2 regions of the Mesorhizobium sp. M0768 genome follow, and region 2 is predicted to be linked to the other one. Evidence: predicted binding sites of a transcription regulator. Region 2 holds the regulator's gene; the other holds the start of a gene.

Region 1 (4,663 bases), on a different contig from region 2:
GGCCCAGCGGCATGACCCAGACGGCGATCGCCGCAAGGCGCACGCGCCGCCGGCCAAGCCGCCGCGCCGCCGTGCGCCAGCGGAAGAAATCAAGAACGAGCCGAAATGGCGTTGCAACCAGGAACAGCGAGAGTTGGCCGGCAATACGGGCAAGGCCGCGCCGCAACCGTCCGGCCAGTGAAAGCGCGAAGATGGCCAGCCCCGCCAGCGCGATCGAGACGGACAGTGCGCTGACATTTTCCACAAGCGGCAGCAGCGCCATGAGCAGCGCAACCGGCTTGAACCAGAATTTGCCATCGTTGAAGGAGCCGAGAGGATGGAGAGCCATGCTCGCCGCGGCAATCGCAACGCCGAACAGGAAAAGCGTGATGCCCGCCGGTTGGCCATAGAAGAAAAAATCGGCCAGCGCGACGAGCAGGACGGCAACGCCGAAGCGGTTGCAATAGCTCGGCGCCGCCGGGAGGAATACTATCATGATCGGGCTTTCTCGGCGGCTTTGATGCGGGCGGTGGGCGGGGATTTCCGGACGAAAGGGAGGAGGTTTACCGAAGTCCGGGGCGGATCGACGAGCCACCAGCTTTCGCGGCGAAGCCGGTACGGCAGGGACCAACGAGAGTTCGTTTGCTCTTGCATGCCGCCCTTGTCGCATCCGGTCGGGTGGCAAGCGGGGCGGAGACGAGGAGATTTTCCGAAGTTGCGTGCAGTTTTTATGCACGGCTTGCCTCGGCCGGCTGCAGACGGCATAGATCGGAGATGACCACCGAAAGCTACCGCCCGCGCCGCTCGGTGCTTTACATCCCGGCTTCGAACGACAAGGCGCTGGCCAAGATCCAATCGCTGGCCTGCGATACCGTCGTCATCGATCTCGAGGACGCCGTCGCCCCGGCCGACAAGCCTTCCGCGCGCGAAAAGCTGGTGGCGATTTTCGCCGGCCATTCCAACCGGCGCTGCGAGATGGTCGTGCGCATCAATGCGCTGTCGAGCGAGTGGGGCGGCGCCGACCTGCTGGCCGCGGCAAAATGCTCGCCCGACGCCATCCTGCTGCCCAAGGTCGACACGCCGCGCGACATTCTCGAGGCCGGCGACGTGCTCGACGACAATTTTATCGCCGACGAAGTCAAGCTATGGGCGATGATCGAGACGCCCAAGGCGCTGCTCAACATCGGGCCGATTGCCGAGCTCGGCCGCGATCCGGGCTCTCGCCTGGTTTGTTTCGTTGCCGGAACGAACGACCTGGTCAAGGACACCGGCATTCTCGCCACGCCCGACCGGCGTTATCTCGTTCCATGGCTGATGCAGATGGTGCTCGCCGCGCGCGCCGGCGGCCTCGACCTGCTCGATGGCGTCTTCAATGATTTTCGCGATATGGACGGGTTTGCGCGCGAGTGCACGGAAGCGGCCGCCATGGGTTTTGACGGCAAGTCGCTGATCCATCCGGCTCAGATCGAAGCCGCGAACCGCGCCTTTGCACCGTCGCCCGAAGCAATAGCCGAAGCGCGCGCGGTCAAGGATGCCTTCGCGCTCGCCCAAAATACCGGTAGGGCGGTAGTTGCGCTGAACGGCAAGATGGTCGAGCGGCTGCATCTGGCGCAGGCCGAAAAACTGCTGGCGAAGGCCGCCGCTGTTCGCGCATGACTAACGCAACTGACGACAGGATTGAAGAATGAAACTCTACCGTTTTCTGTCCGGTCCGGACGATTCCAGCTTCTGCCACAAGGTGACGGCGGCGTTGAACAAGGGCTGGCACCTGTTCGGCTCGCCGACCTATGCCTATGACCAGGAAGCCAAGACCATGCGCTGCGGCCAGGCCGTGGTGAAGGACATCGAGGGCCAGGAATACGGCCCCGACACCAAGCTCAGCGATTGGTAGGGAGGTTCGCTGAAGCGCTCGTCCTTCGTCATCCTAGGGCGTAGCAGTCGCGAAGCGACGTCGCGGAGTACCCTAGGATCCATGCCGTTACCTCTGCCGAAGGGCACGGCGGATCAGGATTAGTGTGATCTACCACCGATCGGGATAGCCCCGTTACCCAGAACGGGATGATGAGCGTTCGGTTCTGCACCGCCGGCGCACTGCATCACTATCACGGCATGGATCCTGGGGTCTGCGCCGCGTCGCTTCGCTCCTTGCTCCGCCCCAGGATGACGAGGAGCGGGGTCGCTCACTCTGCTGCCTCTTCGATCTTCTCCATATCGTCGTCCGACAGGCCGAAATGGTGGCCGATCTCGTGGATCAGCACATGGGTGACGATGTCGCCCAGCGTTTCCTCGTTCTCGGCCCAGTAGTCGAGGATGGCGCGACGATAGAGGGTGATGCGGTTCGGCCCCTCGCCGGTCTGCGGATTCCAGCGCTCGGCGATGCCGCGCCCCTCGAACAGGCCGAGCAGGTCGAAGGGCGTTTCCAGCGAAAGGTCGTCCATGATCTCGTCGGTCGGGAATTCGGCGATCTGAATGACGATCTCGCCGGTCAACTTGCGAAAGTCCTCCGGCAGATGGGCATAGGCCTCCAGCGCCAGGAGCTCGATTTCCTCCATCGTTGGCGAAAGCTGGTCGTGCCAGATGCGTGTTTGGTAGATGCGAGCCATGCTTTGTCCTTTGATCCCGGCATATAGGCTTTCAGGCCGGACTCGGCAAATGGTCGGGCTGGAGTGCCCGTGCCATGCCCCCACTACAGGAATAAATTCCCCATGACTCCGCTTGACTCTTCGGGCGACCTCTGGAATCCTAGAGAACATAACAGGAACAATTGTGAGTGGAAGCTGACCGTCATGGCGACAAGCGCCGTGGCGCGGGAGACTGTTTTTGCCCTGCGCCGCCAGATCGCGAAGATCGAAGGGACCTTGCCCGAGCGCCTGGAGGCGCCGGCCAGTTCGTCGTTTGACGCGGATGTCCCTCGTCAGAGTCTGACACCCTCTCGGCATCCGACACCCGCTCGGAATCTGACCATTGTCCGGCGCGGCCTTGCCGTGGCGCCGCCCGATGCGTTTTTGCGCACCGGCGCCGAGCGCCTCGATGCTGCGCTGAGCGGCGGCCTGCCGAGGGCGGCGGTGAGCGAGTTTCATGGCGCCGCGACCCGCGATGCCGGGGCCGTTGCCGGTTTTGCCTTGTCGCTCGTCAGCCTGATCCTAAGCCAGGGGCCGCGATTGCCGGTGCTGTGGATCGGCACATCAGAGGTTTTCCGCGAGGCCGGCTTTCCCTATGCCAGGGGGCTTCACGCCTTCTTCGGCATCGAGCCGGAGCAATTGCTGTTTTCCGAGGCGCCAAGGCTGCTCGATGCGCTGTGGATCGCCGAGGAGGCTGCCCGGATGACGGCGCTGGCCGCCGTCATCCTCGAAATCCGCGGCAGCCCGCAGCGGCTTGACCTCACCGCGACGCGGCGGCTGCACGCCCGCGCGCAGAGTGCGGGCCGGCCGCTGTTCCTGCTGCGCCAGGCGGGCGAGCCCGAACCGACGGCAGCGCCCGTCCGCCTCATCCTGTCGGCGGCACCGGCGGCAACGCGTAAGACGCTTGCCGGGCCGCTCGCCGGCTCGATCGGCCGACCCGCCTTCACCGTCGCTATCGGCAAGAGCCGCACGGCCTTGTCCGGAAAATTCACACTGGAGTGGAACCCCGATGAACGCATATTCGAAGAAAGACGGGGCGAGCAAGGAAGGTCTCAGGAATGGACCCCAGAACGGCCAAAGAATCCTATCCCTGTGGTTTCCGCATCTCGCCGCCGAGAGGATCCTGCGGCAGCGTCTGGGGCGGTCCTGGCGTTCCCGGCCGTCGGATCACCTGCCGCTGGTGATCAGTCACCGCGACCGGAACGCCCAGCGCATCGCCGCCCTCGACGAGCGGGCCGAGGCGCTTAATCTGAAGCGCGGCATGGGCATAGCCGACGCACGCGCCATGCATCCCTCGATCGACATCGTGGAGGCCGATCCGGAGGCCGACCGGCGCCTGCTCGAAGGCCTCGCCGACTGGTGCGACCGCTATACCCCGCTGGTGGCGCTTGACGGGACCGACGGCCTCTATCTCGACGTCACCGGCTGCACCCATCTTTTCGGCGGCGAACGCTCGATGCTGGACGATATCCTGTCGCGTTTTTTCCATCAGGGCTTCGATGTCCGCGCCGGGCTTGCCGCCACGCCTGGTGCTGCCTGGGCGGCGGCGCGGTTTGCTGGCGACCGCATCGTGCCCGATGGTGAGGAGGAAGCGCTTCTCGCGCCCTTGCCGCTGGCGGCGCTGCGCATCGACCCGGAGGTACGCGCCAGCCTCGAAAGCGTCGGCCTGCGCACGGCGGGCGCCGTCATGGCGGCACCGCGCGCGCCGCTGGCCCGCCGCTTCGGCGCATCGCTGCTCTTGCGCCTCGACCAGGCGCTTGGCCGCCTCGAGGAGGCCGTGTCGCCGCGCCTGCCGGTGGCACCGCTTTCGGTCGAGCGTCACCTTGCCGAGCCGATCATGCTGACCGAGGACATCGAGCGGCTGACCGGCATGCTGGCGACCACCTTGAAGAGCGACCTCGAGCGTCGCGGCGAAGGCGCAAGGCGGCTGGCGCTGCTGCTTTTCCGTGTCGATGGCGGCGTCAGCCGCATCGCCGTCGGCACCTCGCGGCCTCTGCGCGAGCCGCGGCTGATCCAGAAATTGTTCCACGAAAGGCTTGCCGCGCTCGAACAGGATATCGACG
Region 2 (4,663 bases):
ATTGCTACCTGCTCCGCGCTTCGATGCTCCGTCGCTGCCGGCCAGCGACCCAGCAACGGTTCTCGTGCCCGCGGGCGAGCCTATCGTACGCCTGCGCAGGCGTTTCCGCCTCCCGTCACCGTCCCGTATCCGCAACAGCGTAACCACAGCGGCCGGTCTGGAACTCGACCGCGGCATCGCCTTCCTGCTGGTGCCGGTGTTCCTCGCATGCGGGGTGGTCGTTTATTTCGGGCTGTCGGTGGAGCCGGCCTTTCCACAGCCGATCGCAATCGCGCTCCTCGCGACCCTTTGTGCCGTCGTCTCGCGGTCATGGCCCAGGACGCGCCTGTGCTTCATGGTGGCACTGCTCTGCGCGCTTGGCGTACTTGCCGCCAAGTTCGAAACATGGCGTGTCGGAACGCATATGCTCGGCTCCGAAATCTCGACGCGGCTGACGGGTCGCGTCGTATCGTACGAGCCCATGGCGAGCGGCCGCATCAGGCTGACAATCGATGTGATCTCAACCGCCAGGCCGACACTGCGCTACATGCCGGAACGGGTCCGCGTTTCGGCGATGAAGATACCGGCTGAGCTGACCGCCGGTTCCGAGATCACCGGCTATGTGCGGCTGCTGCCGCCGACCGGCCCGGTGCGGCCCGACAGCTATGATTTCTCCTTCGACAGCTATTTCGCCGGTATCGGCGGCAGCGGCTTTTTTCTCGGCAATCCGAAAATCGTGTCGTCGGACAGCATGCCGCTTGCCGCGCAGCTTTCTTCCGCGATCGAAGACGCGCGCGAATCCATCGCCGACCATATCCGCAGCCGCATCGGCGGTGCCGAGGGCGAGATTGCTGCTGCGCTGATCGTCGGCGTGCGCGCCGGCATTCCCGAGGAGATCAACGAAGCGATGCGGCGCACCGGCATCTACCACATCATCTCCATCTCGGGGCTGCATATGGCGTTGGTCGCCGGCACCATCATGGCGCTGCTGCGGGGTGCCTTTGCGCTGTTTCCCGATTTCTCATCGCGACGGCCGGTCAAGAAATATGCCGCGGCCGCCGCGCTTTTTTCGATTGCGGCCTACCTCGTCTTTTCCGGCATAGTCGTGGCGGCCGAACGCAGCTTCATCATGCTGGCGGTGATGCTTATCGCCGTGCTGTTCGACCGGGCCGCGCTCACCATGCGCAACCTGGCGATCTCGGCCATCGCGGTCATCCTGGTATCGCCGCACGAGGTGGTCGGTCCGAGTTTCCAGATGTCCTTCGCCGCGACGGCGGCCCTTGTCGGCGCCTATGCAGGCTGGTCCGATTACCGCGCCGGCAGGGCCACCACGCCGCCGCCGCGGCGGTCGCCGCTACGCTTTGCCACGCGAAAGGTCCTGCTGGGCATGTGCGGTCTGGCGATGACCTCAATCATTGCAGGGAGCGCCACAGCGCTTTTCGCCATATGGCATTTCCAGCGCGTGGCGCCGCTCAGCCTGTTCGCCAATCTGGCCATCATGCCCATCGTCTCATTGGTCGTCATGCCCTTCGCCGTTCTCAGCGCGCTGGCGATGCCGTTCGGTGCGGATGGCCCTTTCCTCTATGTCATGGGCAAGGGGCTGACGGCGATGATCGCCCTGTCCGGGTGGATCTCGGAGCGCTCGCCCATCGATGCGGTCGGGCTGATTTCGCTGAGATCCGTCCTTCTGGTGACGATCGCCCTCGTCATTGCCAGCATGGCGACGACGTGGTTGCGGCTGGCGGCACTTCCTTTTGCGCTCGCCGGCTTGCTGACGACAACGCAGACACGCATACCCGACGTATTGGTCTCGGAGGACGCACGGCTGGTCGCGCTGCCGATCGGCAGCGGTGAACTCGCGGTCAACCGGGCACGCCCGAATGAGTTCACCATCGACAACTGGAAACGCGCGCTCACATCAGAGGCTATCGTCGCGCCGGAAACACCTGGAAAGAACGACCCGCAATTCGATATTGCCGATCCGGCCGACCTACCGCCGGGCATGCCGTTCATTTGCACGGACGGCCTCTGCCTTGCCAGGCATCCATCCGGCGCGATCATCGCGCAAGCCAAGGACCGCGATACTGCGCGGCCAGCCTGCGCCTTTGCCAGCTTGGTCGTCATCGACGACGCCACCGCCCATAACCCCTGCTACTACGACCGGCTGGTCCTCGTCGTCACCAAACGGCAACTGGCGCGCGCGGGAAGTGCCGCCGTCTATTTCGATCCACAAGCGGCAACACGCGCCGAGATCCGCTTCGCCGTCGAAAAATCATACCGGCCCTGGCACGTGCAGCGGAAATTTTCACGCGCGGCACGGGGCCTGCCGCCATACCGCAGGGCCGACAAAGCCGGCGCCAAGGGCGGAGCTCAGTAGCGGCGGATCAGTCCGACGAGCTTGCCCTGCACCTTGACCCTGTCTGGTCCGAAGATGCGCGTCTCGTAGGCCGGATTGGCGGCTTCCAGGGCGATCGAGGCGCCCTTGCGGCGGAACCGCTTCAGCGTCGCTTCCTCCTCGTCGACCAGTGCCACCACGATCTCACCGGGGCTCGCCGTATCGGCATTGCGGATGATCACCGTGTCGCCGTCGAAAATGCCGGCCTCGATCATCGAATCACCTTTGACCTCGAGCGCATAATGCTCGCCGCCCATGATCATATCCGGCGGCACCGAAATCGAATGCGTCTGGTGCTGGATGGCGTCGATCGGCACACCGGCAGCGATGCGGCCCATCACCGGGATCGAAACGGCGGCGACGACATCGTCGTCATTTCCGGCTGCGGGCACGCGCGACGATGTCGGCTTGCCTTGCCGAGGGGCGCCTTGCCCAAGACTACCCTGGATGACACTCGGCGAGAACTTGCGTGCCGCATTGAGGCCGGGGGCGATCGAGTCAGGCAGGCGTAGCACCTCCAGCGCACGGGCCCGGTTGGGCAAACGGCGAATGAAGCCGCGCTCCTCCAGCGCCGTAATCAGCCGGTGGATTCCGGATTTGGAAGCCAGGTCGAGCGCTTCCTTCATCTCGTCGAATGAAGGCGGGATACCGCTTTCCTTCAACCTTTCGTGGATGAACATAAGCAGTTCGTGTTGTTTGCGTGTCAGCATAGCGACCCCCAACAGAATCAGAAAAACAAACCCAGAACAAACACTATCTGTTCCAGTTGTGTTCCGCAACTGTTTAAAGTTTAATGAATGCGTTAAGGCTCGGGAAACAAACGACGTCCCCTACCGGCGTACCGCATTTTCACCGCCGCGAGCCTCATCGCCTTGATTCTGCTTTCGTTTGCGCCCTTCTGGCCTCCTAGAAGGCAGCACTGGCATCGGCCGTCGGTCGGCAAAAGGCACGGAATTGAACCCGTATCGACTGTGCGGTTTGGTCGATGCACCGTGAACGAAACGAACTCAAAACGCCAACCTCGGGTTAAGTCCCAGTTTCCACCGCCTGGTCAGGCTGCTTCTCGCCGGTGGAGCCTTGCTGCGCGCAACCAGGTAATGGAAGAACAGTCGATGCGTGTCCGGCGTTGCGTTGGATCTTGGGGGAGCAGACAAATCATGACAGGAATTCCCGATCTCGTGGCCATAAAGGCGATGGATGCCGCGGATCCGCTGCGCGCGATGCGCGACCGCTTTGTGTTGCCGCAAGGAGTGATCTATCTCGACGGCAATTCGCTAGGAGCTGCTTCACGTGCCGCTTTCGATGAACTGCACAAGGCCGCGACCGAAGAATGGTCGCATGATCTCATCCGCGCATGGAACACGGCCGGCTGGTTCAACATGCCGCTTGAACTTGGCGACCAGCTCGGGCGCCTGATCGGTGCCGCGGCCGGCCAGACGGTGGTCTGCGACACGACATCGGTCAACATCTACAAGCTGCTGCACGCCGCCATGGCCATGCGACCGGAGCGGCAGGTCATCGTCGCCGAGGACGATAGTTTTCCGACGGACCTCTACATGGCCGAGGGTGTGGTTTCGACGCGAAAAGATACGCTGCTGCGCCTCTCGGGGGTCGACGCGCCGACCATCGAAGAGCTGATCGACGAACGCACCGCCGTGGTGCTGGTCAACCACGTCAACTATAAGTCGGGCGAACTGCGCGACATGCCGGCGCTGACGCGCAGGGCTCAGGAAGCCGGGGCGATGATCGTCTGGGATCTCTGCCACACCGCCGGCGCGATGCCAGTCGAGCTCGACAAGGCAAACGCCGATTTTGCCGTTGGCTGCACCTACAAATATCTGAATGGCGGCCCGGGCGCGCCTGCCTTCATCTATGCGGCTGAGCGGCATCTTTCCTACATCCAGCAGCCGCTCACCGGCTGGTGGGGCCATGCACGGCCCTTCGCCTTCGAGCCAGGCTATGCGGCCGGCACCGGCATCCGCCGGTTTCTGTGCGGCACGCAGCCGGTCTTGTCGATGCGCACGCTGAAGGGCGCGCTCGACATCTGGAACGATGTCGACATGACGGCGGTGCGCAAGAAGAGCATCGCGCTGGCGGATCTGTTCATCGAGCTTGTCGAGGCAAAGTGCGGCACTTACGGGCTCACGCTCGAAAGCACGCGCGATGGGGAAAAACGCGGCAGCCAGATTTCATTCATGCATGAGCATGGCTACCAAGTCATGCGCGCGCTGATCGAACGTGGCGTGATCGGCGATTTTCGCGCGCCATCGACCATGCGCTTCGGCTTCA

The links. Region 2 encodes LexA, which represses DNA repair genes until DNA is damaged. Its sites were predicted from a motif close to TGTTCNNNNTGTGTTCNG; they were not measured.
Region 1: the regulator LexA is predicted to act here: its motif matches at 2,725-2,742, upstream of NKI08_RS14785 (ImuA family protein).

Annotation. Positions count from the first base shown of each region.
Region 1 is NZ_JAMYPD010000009.1:128,560-133,222, forward strand. Features, by position in the region: gene NKI08_RS14765 (DUF4153 domain-containing protein) at 1-475, opposite strand, end outside; gene NKI08_RS14770 (HpcH/HpaI aldolase/citrate lyase family protein) at 754-1,635, shown strand; gene NKI08_RS14775 (DUF1737 domain-containing protein) at 1,664-1,870, shown strand; gene NKI08_RS14780 (metallopeptidase family protein) at 2,160-2,582, opposite strand; gene NKI08_RS14785 (ImuA family protein) at 2,766-3,848, shown strand; gene NKI08_RS14790 (DUF6504 family protein) at 3,781-4,663, shown strand, end outside.
Region 2 is NZ_JAMYPD010000001.1:37,874-42,536, reverse strand. Features, by position in the region: gene NKI08_RS00200 (ComEC/Rec2 family competence protein) at 1-2,356, shown strand, start outside; gene lexA (transcriptional repressor LexA) at 2,350-3,084, opposite strand; gene kynU (kynureninase) at 3,532-4,663, shown strand, end outside.